DNA from 4 places in the Variovorax sp. V213 genome. Region 2 is predicted to be linked to each of the others. Evidence: predicted binding sites of a transcription regulator. Region 2 holds the regulator's gene; each other region holds the start of a gene.
The links. Region 2 encodes LexA, which represses DNA repair genes until DNA is damaged. Its sites were predicted from a motif close to ACTGTATNNNNATACAGT; they were not measured.
Positions count from the first base shown of each region.

Region 1: a site for LexA is predicted at 1,790-1,807, ahead of ACAM55_RS08010 (DNA topoisomerase IV subunit B). Genes of this name have one in related genera too.
Region 3: a site for LexA is predicted at 2,107-2,124, ahead of ACAM55_RS22500 (ATP-dependent helicase). Genes of this name have one in related genera too.
Region 4: a site for LexA is predicted at 2,220-2,237, ahead of recA (recombinase RecA). Genes of this name have one in related genera too.

Region 1 covers NZ_AP028664.1:1,651,618-1,655,824, reverse strand. Annotated here, with positions in the region: gene ACAM55_RS08010 (DNA topoisomerase IV subunit B) at 1-1,757, opposite strand, end outside; gene ACAM55_RS08005 (MFS transporter) at 1,966-3,189, shown strand; gene ACAM55_RS08000 (hypothetical protein) at 3,211-3,351, shown strand; gene ACAM55_RS07995 (class I SAM-dependent methyltransferase) at 3,357-3,926, shown strand; gene dapA (4-hydroxy-tetrahydrodipicolinate synthase) at 4,048-4,207, shown strand, end outside.
Region 2 covers NZ_AP028664.1:2,191,953-2,196,159, reverse strand. Annotated here, with positions in the region: gene kdsB (3-deoxy-manno-octulosonate cytidylyltransferase) at 1-436, shown strand, start outside; gene adk (adenylate kinase) at 572-1,228, shown strand; gene ACAM55_RS10440 (asparaginase) at 1,242-2,234, opposite strand; gene lexA (transcriptional repressor LexA) at 2,307-2,981, shown strand; gene ACAM55_RS10430 (hypothetical protein) at 3,120-3,491, shown strand; gene ACAM55_RS10425 (D-2-hydroxyacid dehydrogenase family protein) at 3,584-4,207, shown strand, end outside.
Region 3 covers NZ_AP028664.1:4,761,107-4,765,313, forward strand. Annotated here, with positions in the region: gene ACAM55_RS22500 (ATP-dependent helicase) at 1-2,094, opposite strand, end outside; gene corA (magnesium/cobalt transporter CorA) at 2,312-3,298, shown strand; gene ACAM55_RS22510 (5'-methylthioadenosine/adenosylhomocysteine nucleosidase) at 3,291-4,076, opposite strand; gene ACAM55_RS22515 (ABC transporter substrate-binding protein) at 4,080-4,207, opposite strand, start outside.
Region 4 covers NZ_AP028664.1:5,282,956-5,287,162, forward strand. Annotated here, with positions in the region: gene ACAM55_RS24945 (sensor histidine kinase N-terminal domain-containing protein) at 1-890, opposite strand, end outside; gene ACAM55_RS24950 (response regulator transcription factor) at 929-1,603, opposite strand; gene ACAM55_RS24955 (MarR family winged helix-turn-helix transcriptional regulator) at 1,670-2,155, opposite strand; gene recA (recombinase RecA) at 2,302-3,420, shown strand; gene recX (recombination regulator RecX) at 3,469-3,939, shown strand; gene ACAM55_RS24970 (SRPBCC family protein) at 3,947-4,207, shown strand, end outside.

The sequences.
Region 1 (4,207 bases), 540 kb from region 2:
TCTTTGCGCAATTTGTCGAGCGTGGCGGTCAATTCGCCCTCGTCGAGCGCATAGACCTTGGAGGCCGGCTTCTTGCCGCGCGCCGGGGCGTCGACGCGAAAGAGTGGCGGCTTTGCGACATACACATGGCCGGCTTCGATGAGTTTCGGAAAGTGCCGGAAGAACAGCGTGAGCAGCAGCACCTGGATGTGCGAGCCGTCCACGTCGGCATCGGAAAGGATGCAGATCTTGCCGTAGCGCAGGCCGCTCATGTCGGGCGAGTCGCTGGGGCCGTGCGGATCGACGCCCACGGCCACCGAGATGTCGTGGATTTCGGTGTTGGCAAAGAGCCGGTCGCGCTCGACTTCCCAGGTGTTCAGCACCTTGCCGCGCAGCGGCAGGATGGCCTGGCTTTCCTTGTCGCGGCCCATCTTGGCGCTGCCGCCGGCCGAGTCGCCCTCGACCAGGAAGACTTCGTTGTGGCTGATGTCCTTGCTCTCGCAATCGGTCAGCTTGCCCGGCAGCACGGCCACGCCGGAGCCCTTGCGCTTCTCGACCTTCTGGCCGGCGCGCTGGCGCGTCTGGGCGGCCTTGATCGCCAGTTCGGCGAGCTTCCTGCCGTAGTCGACGTGCTGGTTGAGCCACAGCTCGAGCGCGGGGCGCACGAAGCTCGACACCAGCCGCACCGCATCGCGCGAGTTGAGCCGTTCCTTGATCTGGCCCTGGAACTGCGGGTCGAGCACCTTGGCACTCAGCACATACGAGGCGCGCGCGAACACGTCTTCGGGCAACAGCTTCACGCCCTTGGGCAGCAGCGAATGCAGCTCGATGAAGCCCTTCACCGCCGTGAAGAGGCCGTCGCGCAGGCCGCTTTCGTGCGTGCCGCCGGCGCTGGTGGGAATCAGGTTGACGTAGCTCTCGCGCACCGGCTGGCCGTCTTCGGTGAAGGCCACGCACCAGTCGGCGCCCTCGCCTTCGGCGAAGTTGTCCGCGTTCTTGTCGGCATGGCCGCTGCCTTCGAACAGCGGGATCACCGGGTCGCCGTTGAGCGTCTGCATCAGGTAGTCGCTCAGGCCGCCCTTGTAGAGCCACTGCTGCGTTTCCTTGGTCTTCTCGACAGTGAGCGTGACGCTCACGCCGGGCATCAGCACGGCCTTGCTGCGCAGCAGGTGCGTGAGCTCGCCCATCGGCAATGCGGCGGTCTCGAAGTACTTGGCGTCGGGCCAGGCGCGCACCGTGGTGCCCTGGCGGCGCTCGCCGGCTTCGAGCTTGCGGATTTCGAGCGCCTCGACCACGTCGCCGGCGCTGAAGGCCAGCCTGGCCACGGAGCCTTCGCGGTGCGAGACGACTTCAAGCCGCTTGGAAAGCGCATTGGTCACCGACACGCCCACGCCGTGCAGGCCGCCCGAGAAGCTGTAGGCGCCGCCCGAGCCCTTGTCGAACTTGCCGCCCGCGTGCAGGCGGGTGAACACCAGCTCGACCACCGGGGCCTTTTCTTCGGGGTGCAGGCCGAACGGAATGCCGCGGCCGTCGTCTTCGATGCTGACCGAGTTGTCGGCGTGCAGCGTGACCTTGATCTTCTTGCCGTAGCCCGCCAGCGCCTCGTCGGCGGCGTTGTCGAGCACTTCCTGGATGATGTGCAGGGGGTTGTCGGTCCGGGTGTACATGCCCGGGCGCTGCTTCACGGGCTCGAGGCCCTTGAGCACGCGGATGGAACCTTCCGAGTACCCGGAGGACGCGGACGATGAACTGGGGGGAGTCTTGGGGGGAGTCGCCATGGGGGCGGATTGTAGTCAGTCGAACCGAAATGACTGGATACCCATACAGGAACATCGCCCGGCCGCTCCTTCATGCCGTCGAATTTCGAGGCGTTCACGGTGCCGGTCTGCTTTGATGCCCGGGGCGCATCAAAGCCGTGGCTATAAATCATCAATGACGCGACGCCCCTCCGCCTGCCAGAGGACGCAAGTCGCTACATTCGACGCCATGCAAGCCTCCGCTCCCACTCTCTCGATCAAGCAGGTGCTGATCTGCGGCGCCATGATCGTCACGCTTTCGATGGGCATCCGACACGGCTTTGGCCTCTGGCTGCAGCCGATCACGCAGGCGCAGGACTGGACGCGCCAGACCTTCTCGTTCGCGCTGGCCGTGCAGAATCTGTCGTGGGGCATCTTCGGCGTGTTCGCGGGCATGGTGGCCGACCGCTTCGGCGCCTTCCGGGTCCTGGTCGCGGGCACGGCGTTCTATGCGCTGGGCCTGCTGGGCATGGCGTATTCGCCCACGCCGCTGCTGTTCACGCTCAGCGCCGGCGTGCTGATCGGCGCGGCGCAGGCGGGCACGACCTATGCGGTCGTCTACGGCGTGATCGGGCGCCAGATTCCGGCCGAGCGGCGCTCGTGGGCCATGGGCGTGGCGGCGGCGGCCGGCTCGTTCGGCCAGTTCCTGATGGCGCCCATCGAGGGCCGCTTGATCGGCCACCTGGGCTGGCAGACCGCGCTGGCGGTGGTGGCGGTGCTGGCGCTGGTGATCGTGCCGCTGGCCTTCGGCCTGCGCGAACCGCAGCGCGGGGCGCTGGCCGGACACCGCGAGCAATCCGTGCTGCAGGCTGTGGGCGAGGCCTTCCGCTACCCGAGCTTCGGCCTGCTGATGGCCGGCTACTTCGTCTGCGGCTTCCAGCTTGCGTTCATCGGCATCCACATGCCGACCTACCTGCGCGACCAGCGCCTGGCGGCCGACGTGGCGGGCTACGCGCTGGCGCTGATCGGGCTTTTCAACGTGTTCGGCACCTACACGGTCGGGCTGCTGGGGCAGAAGCTGGCCAAGCGCAAGATCCTGGCGGCCATCTACCTTGCGCGGGCGGTCTCGATCGTGCTGTTTCTGCTGGTGCCGATCTCGCCGCTCAGTGTGTATGTGTTCTCTGCGGCCATGGGCTTTCTCTGGCTTTCGACCGTGCCCGCCACCAACGCGATCATCGCGGGCATCTTCGGGGTCGCCCATTTGTCGATGCTCAGCGGCTTTGTGTTCCTGAGCCACCAGGTCGGATCGTTCATCGGCGTCTGGCTCGGCGGCTACCTGTACGACACCACGGGCAGCTACGACATCGTCTGGTACATCGCGATTGCCCTGGGCGTGTTCGCGGCGCTGATCAACCTGCCGGTCAAGGAAGGCGCCATCGGGCGCGGCGTCCGGCCGGCCGTCGTGCCCGGCTGACGGCGGAGAATGGCAACCCATATGACTGCGCAGTTGCGCCATCGCCTCGTGCATGCCGGCTGGCTGGCCGGCGCGCTGGCGGCGCTGGGCGGGGTTTTCGCGCTCTACGTTCAGCCGGGTTTTCTCGTGACGCTGGTCGACCAGGTCTGGTCCTGCTTCTGATCGCCATGAAAGACATGGCAAACCCGCACGCCGGGCTGGCACCCTCGGAATGGATCGTGAAGTGGTCGCACCTGCTCGCGCCCGGCGCCACCGTGCTCGACGTGGCCTGCGGCCAGGGACGGCACATGCAATGGTTCGCGGGGCGCGGGCATGCGGTCACCGGCGTCGATCGCTCACCGGAAGCCACCCAGGCCGCAAGTGCCTTCGGCCATACCCTGACCGCCGACATCGAGTCCGGCCCCTGGCCTTTCGCCGGCGAGGCTTTCGGCGCGGTGGTCGTGACCAACTACCTGTGGCGGCCGCGCATGGCGGACATCGTGGCCGCAGTCGCGCCGGGTGGCGTGCTGCTCTACGAGACCTTTGCCGCCGGAAACGAAAGCGTGGGCAAGCCCTCGCGCCCGGACTTCCTCCTGCAGCCCGGCGAACTGCTGGCCGCCTGCCGGGAACTGCGCGTGGTGGCCTATGAAGACGGCTTTCTTGCCGAGCCGCCGCGCTTCGTTCAGCGCATTGCGGCCGTCCGTGCCGGCGAGGCCGGTTCGGGCCAGCCTGCACGCCATCCGCTGCGGGGAAACTGACCCCACCGGGGGGCCGGTTTCCCCCGACCACGGAGTAAGTAGAATCGGCGCTTTCGTCCACCGACAGAGAGATTCCCCCTTGGAGCAACTGACAGGCAGCATCGTCGCTCTCGTCACGCCGATGCACGACGACGGCAGTGTCGACTATCCCGCCCTGCGCCGGCTGATCGATTGGCACATCGACGAAGGCACCGACTGCCTCGGCGTGGTCGGCACCACCGGCGAATCGCCCACGGTCGACGTGGAAGAGCATTGCGAAATCATCCGCGTCGCGGTCGAGC
Region 2 (4,207 bases):
CTCTGCGCTGGTGGCTCACCCGGAAGCCGCCATGAGCACGGCGGCCCACGAAATCGATTCGCTCGACGACTTCCTGAACCCGAACGTGGTGAAGGCCGTGCTCGACGCACAGGGCAACGCGCTCTACTTCAGCCGCGCACCCATTCCGTGGTGGCGCGACGGCTCCGCCGGTGGTGCGCCGCCGGGCGTGCTGCCCTCGCCTGCGCCGCTGCGCCATATCGGCATCTACGGATACCGCGCCGGTTTCGTGCGCAAGTTTCCTTCGCTCGCGTCCGCCCCCATCGAGGCCACCGAAGCGCTCGAACAATTGCGCGCGCTGTGGCATGGTCATCGCATCGCCGTGCATGTCAGCCAGGCCGCTCCCGGCCCGGGCATCGACACCCCGGAAGACCTCGCCCGCGTGCGCGCAGTCTTTGCAGCCCGGCCGGCACCCTGAGGCGCATTCACGCCCGTGGCGATTAACGGGAATTCTTCACGCTTACGCATGCTATCCTCGACGCAATTCCGCCTTGTACGGCTCTTGGGCCGGCGCTGGGCGCGACACAAGATCTAAGAACCGTCCGAGGACACCATGAGACTAATTTTGCTGGGCGCGCCCGGGGCGGGCAAAGGCACGCAAGCGGCTTTCATCTGCCAGAAGTACGGCATTCCTCAGATTTCGACCGGCGACATGCTGCGCGCCGCCGTCAAGGCCGGTACACCGCTCGGACAACAGGCCAAGGCCGTCATGGAATCGGGCGGCCTGGTGAGCGACGACCTGATCATCAATCTCGTGAAGGAACGCATCGCGCAACCCGATTGCGCCGATGGGTTCCTCTTCGACGGCTTCCCGCGCACCATTCCGCAGGCCGACGCCATGAAGGCAGCCGGCGTCAAGCTCGACTACGTGCTCGAAATCGACGTGCCGTTCGGCGACATCGTCGAACGCATGAGCGGCCGGCGCTCGCACCCGGCATCGGGCCGCACCTACCACGTGAAGTTCAACCCGCCGAAGGTGGAAGGCAAGGACGACGTCACGGGCGAAGACCTGATCCAACGCAAGGACGACGAGGAAGAAACCGTGCGCAAGCGGCTCGAGGTCTACAGCCAGCAGACGCGTCCGCTGGTCGACTACTACTCGGCCTGGGCCAAGGCCGATCCGGCCGCAGCGCCGAAGTACCGCGCCATCAAGGGCGTCGGCACGGTCGAAGAGATCACCCAGCGCGCCCTCGCCGCACTGAGCAGCTGAACGCGCGCCGCCATCAGGCGGCAGTGGCTTCGAGCAGCTCCAGCATCAAGGCGATGCGTGCCTTGACGGGCGTCAGGGCACCGGCGTCCCGCAGAAGATCATCGGCTCTTGGCAGGATGCGCCCGCTCGCGCAGCGCGTGGCGCGCAGCACGGCCACTCCCGCATCCTGGGCGCGGAGCGCGGCAGCCTCCAGCGCATGGTGCACCGTGCCATTGCCGGTCGCGGCCAAAACCAATCCTCGAATCGGCTCGGGCACGCCGGCTGCGCACTCCTGCAGCAGCAGGTCGACCATGGCGCCGCTCGCGCCGGCATGGCTGGTAACGATCTCGACCCTGGGCCAGCGCATTGCGGCGCCTGCCTTCATTACGGGAATCTTCGAAGCCCCGCTCACCGGCAATTGCGGCCAGTCGCGAAGAAGCCGCACCGCCCCCTCTTCCACATAGCCGATCGGGCCTGCATCGCCCGATGAAAACGCATCCGGGCGATAGGTGTGCGCTTTCTGCACATCCAGCGAACCGTGGACCGTGCCCGCGCAGACCACCGTCACGCCCTGCGCTCCCGGCGTGGCCGCAACGGCAATGGCATCGCGCACATTCTGCGGACCGTCGGGCGAAAGAGAGCTCGCGGGGCGCATGGCACAGGTCAGCACCACGGGCTTGCCAGGTGCAAGCACCGCCTGGAGAAAGTAGGCCGTCTCTTCGATGGTGTCGGTGCCATGCGTGATCACCACGCCCGCCACGTCGGCCTCGGACAGCCAGAACGCGCAGCGCTGCGCAAGTTGCAGCCAGACATCGAAGCCCATGTCCTTGCTGTCGAGCTGCGCCACCTGCTCGGCTTCGAGCGCCACGCCATCGGGCGCATCGACGCCGCCGAGCAAATCTGCCACGCCCACTTGCCCTGCGGTGTAGCCGATGTTGTCGCCGCCGTTGGCGGCGCGGCCCGCGATGGTGCCGCCGGTGCCCAGCACCACAACGCGACGCAGGCTGGACGAAAGGGAATTGACCATGCTTGCCAACTTTTAAAAACTGGTTAAAAATACAGGTACTGGATATTCAGCCAGTGCCGCAAGGAACCACATATGCAGTTCGCCGTGAAGCTTACCGCCCGCCAGCAGCAAATCCTGGACTTGATCCAGAGCGCCATCGCCCGTACCGGTGCTCCGCCCACGCGGGCCGAAATCGCCAGCGAGCTGGGCTTCAAGTCGGCCAATGCCGCCGAGGAGCACCTGCAGGCGCTGGCGCGCAAGGGCGTGATCGAACTCGTCAGCGGCACCTCGCGCGGCATTCGCCTGAAGGGCGACGCGCTGCGCTCGCTCAACGAGTCGCGCAACAACCAGTTTTCCCTTTCGCTGCCCGGCATGGCGCAGCTTGCGCTGCCGCTCATCGGCCGCGTCGCGGCGGGTTCGCCTATCCTCGCGCAAGAGCATGTCGACCAGACCTACTACGTCGAGAACACGCTGTTCCAGCGCCAGCCCGACTACCTGTTGAAGGTGCGCGGCATGTCCATGCGCGACGCCGGCATCATGGACGGCGACCTCCTGGCGGTGCAGGCCACCAAGGAAGCGCGCAACGGCCAGATCGTGGTGGCCCGCCTCGGCGACGAGGTCACGGTCAAGCGCCTCAAGCGCAACAAGCAGGTCATCGAGCTGCACGCCGAGAACCCCGACTACCCGACCATCGTGGTCCAGCCTGGCGAACCCTTCGAGATCGAAGGCTTGGCGGTCGGCCTCATCCGCAACACCATGCTGATGTAGGCCCTGCGGCCTGCCGAAAGCAGCACCCCATCCGGCCGCAACAGGTGGCGGGCGTATGGCGCAAAGTCGCCATCACCCTGTTGCGTCCCTTCAAAGAAATCCTGCCTGTGTTCAACCTCAGACTTTTTTGGAGTTCACATGGGAATCGCCCTCCTCACCATCGTTGATTTGTGGATGCCGCTGCAATCGCTGGCAAGCCGCCTGCTGCCGGCGCGCCGGCTCCGCCACCGCGACAATAGTGGTAGCGCGTCCGCAGGACTGCGCTACGTCGCGGTACGGCCGGCCTGCACGGCGCGGCCCCACGGCGCCGCGGCACCCAAGGCAGCGCAAGCACCCCGGCCGCTTCGCGTCATTCGCGTGGTCGACGGGCCCCAGGGCGAAAAGCGCAGCACCAATCGCATGGTGATCTCGGGGCGCATGGCCGACGTCTGCGCCGAACTCGACCGGCTGGCCGCGCTCGAGGCCATGGAAGCGGCCAGCACCGCACCACGCGCCACGCGCCTGCACTGAACCCGTGCAAGCCCCGGTGACCATGGCCCGGGGCGGGTATCCAAACGTTCACGCGCGCGTCATGCCAATGCTGCGAGGCACAATGGCACGCCATGAACATTGTGATCCTCGACGATTACCAGGACGCCGTGCGCAAGCTGCGCTGCGCCGCCAAGCTGGACGCGTACGCGGCCAAGGTCTACACCAATACGGTCAAGGGCATCGGCCAACTTTCGGTTCGCCTGAAGGATGCCGATGTGATCGTGCTGATACGGGAGCGCACCCACATCTCGCGCCAGCTGATCGAAAAGCTGCCCAAGCTCAAGCTCATTTCGCAGACCGGGCGCGTGGGTGGCCATATCGACGTCACGGCCTGCACCGAGCGGGGCGTGGCGGTGGCCGAGGGCACCGGCTCTCCCCAGGCGCCGGCCGAGCTGACCTGGGCACTCATCATGGCGGCCATGCGCCGCCTGCCGCAGTACATCAGCAACCTCAAGCACGGAGCGTGGCAGCAGTCGGGACTCAAATCGGCCTCGATGCCGCCCAATTTCGGGCTGGGTTCGGTGCTCAAGGGCAAGACGCTCTGCATCTGGGGCTATGGCCGCATCGGCCAGCTGGTGGCGCGCTACGGGCAGGCCTTCGGCATGCAGGTCGTCATCTGGGGCCGCGAGGCAAGCTGCGCCAAGGCCCGGTCCGACGGCTTCCAGGTGGCGCAGAACCGCCACGAGTTCTTTGCC
Region 3 (4,207 bases), 2.6 Mb from region 2:
GTTGCGCAGGTCGATCACGGCGGCCGGCGGCGGCACCGCCGGTGGACGCGCGGGCGGTGCGGGCCAGGTCTGCTGTTCGAAGCCCGCAAGATCCGCCTCGGTGATGAAGCGCGTGCGGTTGGCGTAGAGGTGCCGGTCTCCCCGCACGGCCTGCTGCGTCACGTAGAAGCGCTGCGGCACCAGCAGGTGCAGATGGTCGCGCGCGCGGGTCATCGCCACATAGAGCAGCCGCCTTTCCTCTTCGAGCTCGTGCGCGCCCTGCGCCACGTCGGCCGGCAGGCAGCCGTCGACCACGTTGAGCACATGCACGGAGTTCCATTCCTGCCCCTTGGCCGAGTGGATGGTGGAGAGGATGAGGTAGTCCTCGTCGAGCGAGGGCGGGCCCGGCCGATCGCTGGTGGCTTCAGGCGGATCGAGCGTGAGCTCGGTCAGGAAGCGCTCGCGCGAGGCGTAGCCCGACGCCAGCCGCGCCAGCTGCTCGACGTCGCCTCGCCGCACGCCGGAGGGGTCGTCGTAGAGCCGGTCCAGATGCGGCAGGTACCAGCGCACGGCCAGCTCCACGTCGGCCGGCCATGCGAGCCCGGGCGCGCACAGTGCCGCGTAGGCCTCGGCAAACACCGCCCATTCCGCGCGCGCGGCCGAGGGCGGCACGAACTCGCGCACCGCCGCCACCGGGTCGGCCGCCTGGTCCATGGCATCGAGCAGACGCGCGCCCGTGGCGGGGCCAATGCCCGGGATGAGCTGCGTGACGCGAAACCCAGCCATGCGCCCGCGCGGGTTTTCGGCGAAGCGCAGCACCGCGAGCAGGTCCTTCACATGCGAGGCCTCGAGGAACTTGAGGCCGCCGTATTTCACGAACGGGATGTTGCGGCGGGCCAGCTCGAGTTCGAGCGGCGCACTGTGCGTGGAAGCGCGAAACAGCACCGCCTGCGACTTGAGCGCCAGCCCGCCCTCGCGGTGCGCCAGCACCTTGTCAGCCACCCAGACCGCCTGCTGCGCCTCATCGGGCACCAGCACCAGTTGCGGCCTGCCCGCCGAGGGCTTGTCAGTCCAGAGGGTCTTGGCATGCCGCTCGGCGGCCTGTGCGATGACCCGGTTCGAGACGTCGAGGATCGGCTGCGTCGAGCGGTAGTTGCGCTCCAGCGTGACCACCCGCGCGGCCTGCGAAAACTGCAACGGAAAGTCGAGAATGTTACGCACCGTTGCGCCACGAAACGAGTAAATCGACTGCGCATCGTCGCCCACCACCGTCACGCCGCGGCCGTCAGGCTTGAGCGCGAGAAGAATCGAAGCCTGGAGCAGGTTGGTGTCCTGGTACTCGTCGACCAGCACGTGGTCGAAGCGCGCGCCGACCAGTTCGGCGAGCGCTGGCTCGGCCACCATGCCGGCCCAATAGAGCAGCAGGTCATCGTAGTCGAGCACGTTCTGCTGCTGCTTGGCCTCCACGTAGGCACCGAACAGGCGCTTGAGCTCGGCCTCCCACTCGGCACACCAGGGAAAAGCTTCGGCAAGCACATCGGCGAGCGGCGCGCGCGTGTTGACGCAGCGCGAGTAGATCGCGAGGCAGGTGCCCTTGCGCGGAAACCGGTTCACGCTCGACGACAGGCCGAGTTCATGCCGCACCAGGCCCATCAGGTCCTCGCCGTCGCCGCGGTCGTGGATCGTGAAGTGGTCGTCGAGGCCGATTTGCGCGGCGTACTCGCGCAGCAGGCGCGCCCCGATGCCGTGGAAGGTGCCGGCCCATGGCAACGCGGGCGGCTTTTCTGATTTGAGCCCGAGGACGCGCGCCAGCACCTGGCCCGCGCGGCGCTCCATTTCAAGCGCCGCGCGGCGCGAGAAGGTCAGGAGCAGCAGGCGCTGCGGATCGACGCCGCCGGCAATCAGGTGCGCCACCCTGTGTGCCAGCGTGCTGGTCTTGCCGGAGCCCGCGCCGGCAATCACCAGCAGCGGGCGCTCGTCACACCCGGTGACCGAGCCCACGCCGTGTTCGACCGCAGCGCGCTGCTCGTCGTTGAGCGCGCAGAGCGCCGCGGACAGGCGCTCGGCCTGGGTGGCACCGGGGGCGGAAAGAACGGGGAGCGCAGCGGTCTGCATGGCCGCAACTTTACTGTATGTCCATCCAGATCGGCAGCCTCCCGTCACATGGCCGATGACATAATCGCGCCTCGCTGCAACTGGAGACCGCACCTTGGAAACCGCCCCGTCTCGGCAGCTTTCAACTCCCCTCTGACGCCTTGCCTGCGCGGGGCCGGGAATTGAAAGCGCCCCTTCCCTCGCCCCATCGCCTCAGCCATTTCACGGGAGTGAGCCCATGCTCAATATCTTTACGCTCGCCAACGGCCGCCTCGTCCAGGAAGAGATCGAAGCGCTCGAGGAGCTTTCCAAGTTCCAGCCGATCTGGGTCGACCTCGAATCGCCCACCCTCGAAGAGAAGCGCTGGATCAAGCAGTACTACGGCCTCTCGATTCCCGAAGACGCGATGGACGAGGACATCGAGGAGTCGGCCCGCTTCTATGAAGAAGACAACGGCGAGCTGCACATCCGCTCCGACTTCCTGATCGACGACGACGAAGACCCGCGTTCGGTGCGCGTGGCGTTCATCCTGAACCAGCACAACACCGAACTGCGCAGCCGCGGCGTGCTGTTCTCGATCCACGATGAAGACGTGCCCGTGTTCCGCCTGCTGCGCATGCGCGCGCGCCGCGCGCCGGGACTCATCGAGGACGCGAAGGAAGTGCTGCTCAAGCTGTTCGATGCCGACGCCGAATACTCCGCCGACACGCTCGAGAACATCTACGACGAACTCGAAGTTGCCGGCAAGAAGGTGCTCGAAGGCAACGTCAGCGACGAACTGGCCGGCGAAGTGCTGGCGGCGATCGCGCGCCAGGAAGACTTGAACGGCCGCATCCGCCGCAACGTGATGGACACGCGCCGCGCGGTGAGCTTCATGATGCGCAGCCGCATGCTCAACGCCGAGCAGTTCGAGGAGGCGCGGCAGATCCTGCGCGACATCGAATCGCTGGACAACCACACGGCTTTCCTGTTCGACAAGATCAACTTCCTGATGGATGCGACCGTCGGTTTCATCAACATCAACCAGAACAAGACCATCAAGATCTTCTCGGTGGCCAGCGTGGCGCTGCTGCCGCCCACGCTGATCGCGAGCATCTACGGCATGAACTTCAAGCTCATGCCCGAGCTCGACTGGTCGCTGGGCTATCCGTATGCGCTGGCGCTGATGGCGGCGAGCGCGCTGGTGCCGATGTGGTACTTCCGCCGGCGCGGCTGGCTCAAGTAGCAGCAGGCGTTTCGGAAGAAGGCAGCGTGGCCAGCCACGCATCGACCAAAGCCAGGCTGTAGCGGCTCGCCACCTCGACGACGAAGCGCGCGAAGTCGCCATGCGCGGCATCGTCGGCCCGGTCCGAGATGGTCCGCATCGCCGCAAAGGGCACGCCGTAGTCGTGGCACACCTGCGCCACCGCCGCGCCCTCCATCTCGACCGCGAGCGCATCGGGCAGATTGCGCCGCAAGGCATCGCTTTCGGCCGCCGTCGAGACGAAGCGATCGCCGCTCACCAGCAAGCCCCGATGCACCTTCGGCGACCGGAGGCCGAACTCATCGACGGCCTTCTGCCCCAGCAACGCCACCGGATCGCGCAGCGTCTCTTCGGCAACGGCCGCCAATGCATCACCGATCGCAGTGTCGGCCGCGAAGCGCGAAAGACCCATCAGCGGCACTTCGTACTTCGGAAAGATCGGCGAAGCATCGAGGTCGTGCTGCAGCAGTTCCGACGCGACCACCACGTCGCCGACACTCACGCCCGGCGCGAGCCCGCCCGCAACGCCGGTGAACACGATGGCCCGCACGCCGAAGCGTTCGAGCAGCACCGTGGCCGTCACCGCCGCCGCGACCTTTCCGATGCGCGAAAGCACCGCGACCACCGGTTGGCCGTGCAGATGGCCGACCCAGAAGTCGCGCCCCGCGACGCGCACGCGTTGTTCGTCCGGCATCTGCGCGAGGAGCGCGCTGAGCTCCTCGTGCATTGCAGAGACGATGGCGACCGGTGCTTCACTCATCGGCTACTTGATGTCGACGCCATAGAAGGTGTGGCGGCCGAACGGACTGAGCTTGAAGTCGACGACCTCCTTGCGCACCGGCTTCAGCTGCACCGCATGCGCGATGGTGAACCACGGCGCCTGCTCCTTGA
Region 4 (4,207 bases), 2.2 Mb from region 2:
GTGTGGGTAGCGCGCACGCTGGCGCGGCCGATCTGCTTGAGCGACTTCTTGAGTTCGTCGGCGTTGGCGCCCTCGCGCTGGGCCAGGTCGGCCTGCATGCGCAGGCCCGCGAGCGGCGTCTTGAGCTGGTGCGCAGCGTCGGCCAGGAAGCGCTTTTGCGTGTGGATCGAATCGTTGAGCTTGTCGAGCAGCTCGTTGACCGAGGACACCAGCGGCACCACCTCGAGCGGCACCGACGATTCGTCGAGCGGGCTCAGGTCGCCCGGGCGCCGCTCGCGGATGCGCGCCTCCACCACTGACAGCGGCTTGATGCCGCGCACCAGCGCCAGCCAGATCAGCAGCACGGCCAGCGGCAGGATGGCGAACTGAGGCAGCAGCACGCCCTTGATGATTTCGGTGGCCAGCACCGACTGCTTCTCGCGCGTCTCGGCCACCTGCAGCAGGGCCGGGGCCGATTCGTCGTTGCCGTCGGCCAGCCAGAGCGAGGCCACGCGAACCTGCTTGCCGCGCATTTCGCCGTTGCGAAGCAGGACCACGCCCGTGACCGGCGGCTCGTCGGTGTTGGGATGGGGCACGTCGGGCTCGCCGCTGAGCAGCTTGCCGTGGCTGTCGAGCAGCTGGTAGTAGACGCGGTCGGCGCCGTCCGCCCGCAGGATCTCGCGCGCCGGCTGCGGCAGCACGAACTGCGTCTGCCCCTGCTGCACCGTGACCAGCCGCGCCAGTGTCTGCGCGTTGTATTCGAGCGCGCGATCGAAGGGCGCGTTGGCAATGCCCTGTGCCACCAGCCACGTGACGCCGATGCTCACCGGCACCAGCAGCAGCAGCGGCGTGAGCATCCAGTCGAGGATCTCGCCGAACAGGGAGCGCTGGGCGCGCTGAAACAGTTTCAAGGCTTACGGTCTCCCAAGCCCCCGGGCACGCCCGGGCATCATTGCTGGATTTTTTCCAGGCAGTAGCCGAGGCCGCGAACGGTCGCGATGCGCACCGGCCCCTTCTCGATCTTCTTGCGCAGGCGGTGGATGTAGACCTCGATCGCGTTCAGGCTCACTTCCTCGCCCCATTCGCACAGGCGCTCTACCAGCTGGTCCTTGCTGACCAGGCGGCCGGCGCGCTGCAGCAGGACTTCCAGCAGGCCGAGTTCGCGCGCCGAGAGCTCGACCATCTTGCCGTCGATGGTGGCCACGCGGCCGGCCTGGTCGTACACCAGCGGGCCGTGCTTGATCGTGTTGCTGGTGGCACCCATGCCGCGCCGGGTCAGCGCCCGCACGCGCGCCTCGAGTTCCTGCAGGCTGAAGGGCTTGGCCATGTAGTCGTCGGCGCCATGGTCCAGGCCCTTGACGCGTTCTTCCACGCTGTCGGCCGCGGTGAGCACCAGCACCGGCAGCTGCGAGCCGCGTGCGCGCAGGCGCTTCAGGATCTCGATGCCATGGAGGTTGGGCAACCCGAGGTCGAGGATCAGCAAGTCGAACTCGCTGTGCGTCATGAGCGCGGCATCGGCCTGCGAGCCGTTCGCCACGTGGTCGACCGCCGCGCCCGAGGTGCGCAGGCTGCGCAGCAGGGCATCGGCCAGCACCTGGTCGTCTTCGGCAATCAGAATCCGCATGAGCCACCTCCGGCCGTTCGGGCGCCGCGCTGGCGCCACGTTCACATATGTCTCTCCCGGCCGAGTCTAGCCCTCTGTGTACGCTTCCAGGCCGATGGTTACCACGGTGGCCACGTCATTGCCGACGCTGGCGCGGAATTCGCGCTCGGCCTGCGTCACCGCGCTGCGGAAGGCATCGAGCCACGCCAGCCCATCGGCGGTGAAAAGCACCCGCCGCGCCCGCGCATCGAGCGGGTCCGCCCCGCGCGTGACCAGGCCCCAGGCCTCGCACTGGTCCACCAGCGCCCCCATGGCCTGCTTGGTCATGCCGGCGCGCTCGGCCATCTCGGTCAGGCGCGAACCCTCGCGCGCCAGGTGCCGCGTGATGTGGACGTGCGCGGCGCTTACCTGGGCCCGGGCGGCAAGGTTCGACAGCGCCAGTGGCACGTCGATGTCGTGCGCCATGAGTTCGAGCACCCGCTCGTCGAAGCGGCGCATCGCGTGGCCCAGCAGGCGGCCCAGATGGGTTTGCCGCCAGGCGTCGGGATCGGTCGGAAAAGCGGTGTCGGCCATTCGCCAAATAGTAAAGCAAACTGACCAAAAAATGGGTTTACTCAGATCAATCAACCCCTACACTACTGTTCAAGCATCCAGCCTGTGATTAAAAGCAGATGGATGGCAGTCAGACACAAACCGTTGATTTTCAAGGAGATTTCCACATGGACGCAGTCGTCAAGGGCGCAAGCATCTCGGTCGCCAACAGTGAAAAGGCCAAGGCCCTGCAGGCCGCGTTGGCCCAGATCGAAAAGCAGTTCGGCAAGGGCACGATCATGCGGCTCGGCGAAGGCGAGGCGCTCGAGGACATCCAGGTGGTCTCCACCGGCTCGCTGGGCCTGGACATCGCGCTGGGCGTCGGCGGCCTGCCGCGCGGCCGCGTCATCGAAATCTACGGCCCGGAATCCTCGGGCAAGACCACGCTCACGCTGCAGGTCATCGCCGCCATGCAGAAGCAGGCCGGCACCTGCGCCTTCGTCGACGCCGAGCATGCGCTCGACGTGCAGTACGCCCAGAAGCTCGGCGTGAACCTGTCCGACCTGCTGATCAGCCAGCCCGACACCGGCGAGCAGGCGCTCGAAATCGTCGACTCGCTGGTGCGCTCGGGCGCCGTCGACCTGATCGTCATCGACTCGGTCGCCGCCCTCACGCCCAAGGCCGAAATCGAAGGCGAAATGGGCGACTCGCTGCCTGGCCTGCAGGCCCGCCTGATGAGCCAGGCGCTGCGCAAGCTCACCGCCACCATCAAGAAGACCAACTGCATGGTCATCTTCATCAACCAGATCCGCATGAAGATCGGCGTGATGTTCGGCTCGCCCGAAACCACCACCGGCGGCAATGCGCTGAAGTTCTACGCCTCGGTGCGCCTGGACATCCGCCGCATCGGCACCATCAAGAAGGGCGACGAGGCCATCGGCAACGAAACCAAGGTCAAGGTGGTGAAGAACAAGGTCAGCCCTCCGTTCAAGACGGCCGAGTTCGACATCCTGTTCGGCGAGGGCATCAGCCGCGAAGGCGAAATCATCGACATGGGCGTGACCGCCAAGATCCTCGACAAGTCGGGAGCCTGGTATGCCTACAACGGCGAAAAGATCGGCCAGGGCCGCGACAACGCCCGCGAATTCCTGCGCGAGAACCCCGAGCTGTCGCGCGAAATCGAGAACAAGGTGCGCGAGTCGCTGGGCATTCCGCTGCTGGCGGCCGATGCCGATACGCCCGCGACCGAAAAAGCCGAGAAGCCCGCGAAGGCGGCCAAGACAGAGAAGGCCGACAAGGGCGAGTAAGCAAGTACAGCGCGGCCTCCTGCGGGGCCGCGCGAGCGACCACCAGGCATGGCTTTCGGTGCCCCCTCCCTCAAAGGCCGCGCATTGCGGCTCCTGAGCCAGCGCGAACATTCGCGCGCGGAACTGGAGCGCAAGCTGGCCAGGCACGAAGAAGAACCCGGCACGCTGGCCCGCGCGCTCGACGAGCTGGCCGCCAAGGATTTCATCAGCGAACCGCGCGTGGTGGCCTCGGTGCTGAACCAGCGCGCCGCCCGCTCGGGCGCCTTGCGGGTGCGGCAGGAGCTGCAGGCCAAGGGCATCGCGCCGGACGCCATTGCGGCGGCCGTGGCCAGCCTGCAAGATACCGAAGTGGAGCGTGCCACGGCCCTCTGGCGCCGCCGTTTCGACGCGCCGCCCGCCGATGCGAAGGAGCGCGCCAGGCAAACGCGGTTTCTGCTGGCGCGCGGCTTTTCGGGCGCCGTGGTGGCCAAGGTACTCAGGAGCGATTTCGATGCCGACAACGACGAATCAAGCGAATGAAGGTGCCGTGCAGTCCCGCGTCGTCACGCAGCGCGTGGCTTGCGACTGGCGCCGCGCCTATGCGCTGGCTTCCGACCCGGCGCGGCTGCCCGACTGGGCCAGCGGCCTGGCCAAGAGCGCCTTGGTCCCGCATGGCGATCATTGGGTGGCCACCACGCCGGACGGCGAAGCCCGCCTGCGCTTCGCACCCGCCAACGAATTCGGCGTGCTCGACCACTGGGTGGCGCCCGAAGGCGTGCCCGAAATCTATCTGCCGTTCCGCGTGATC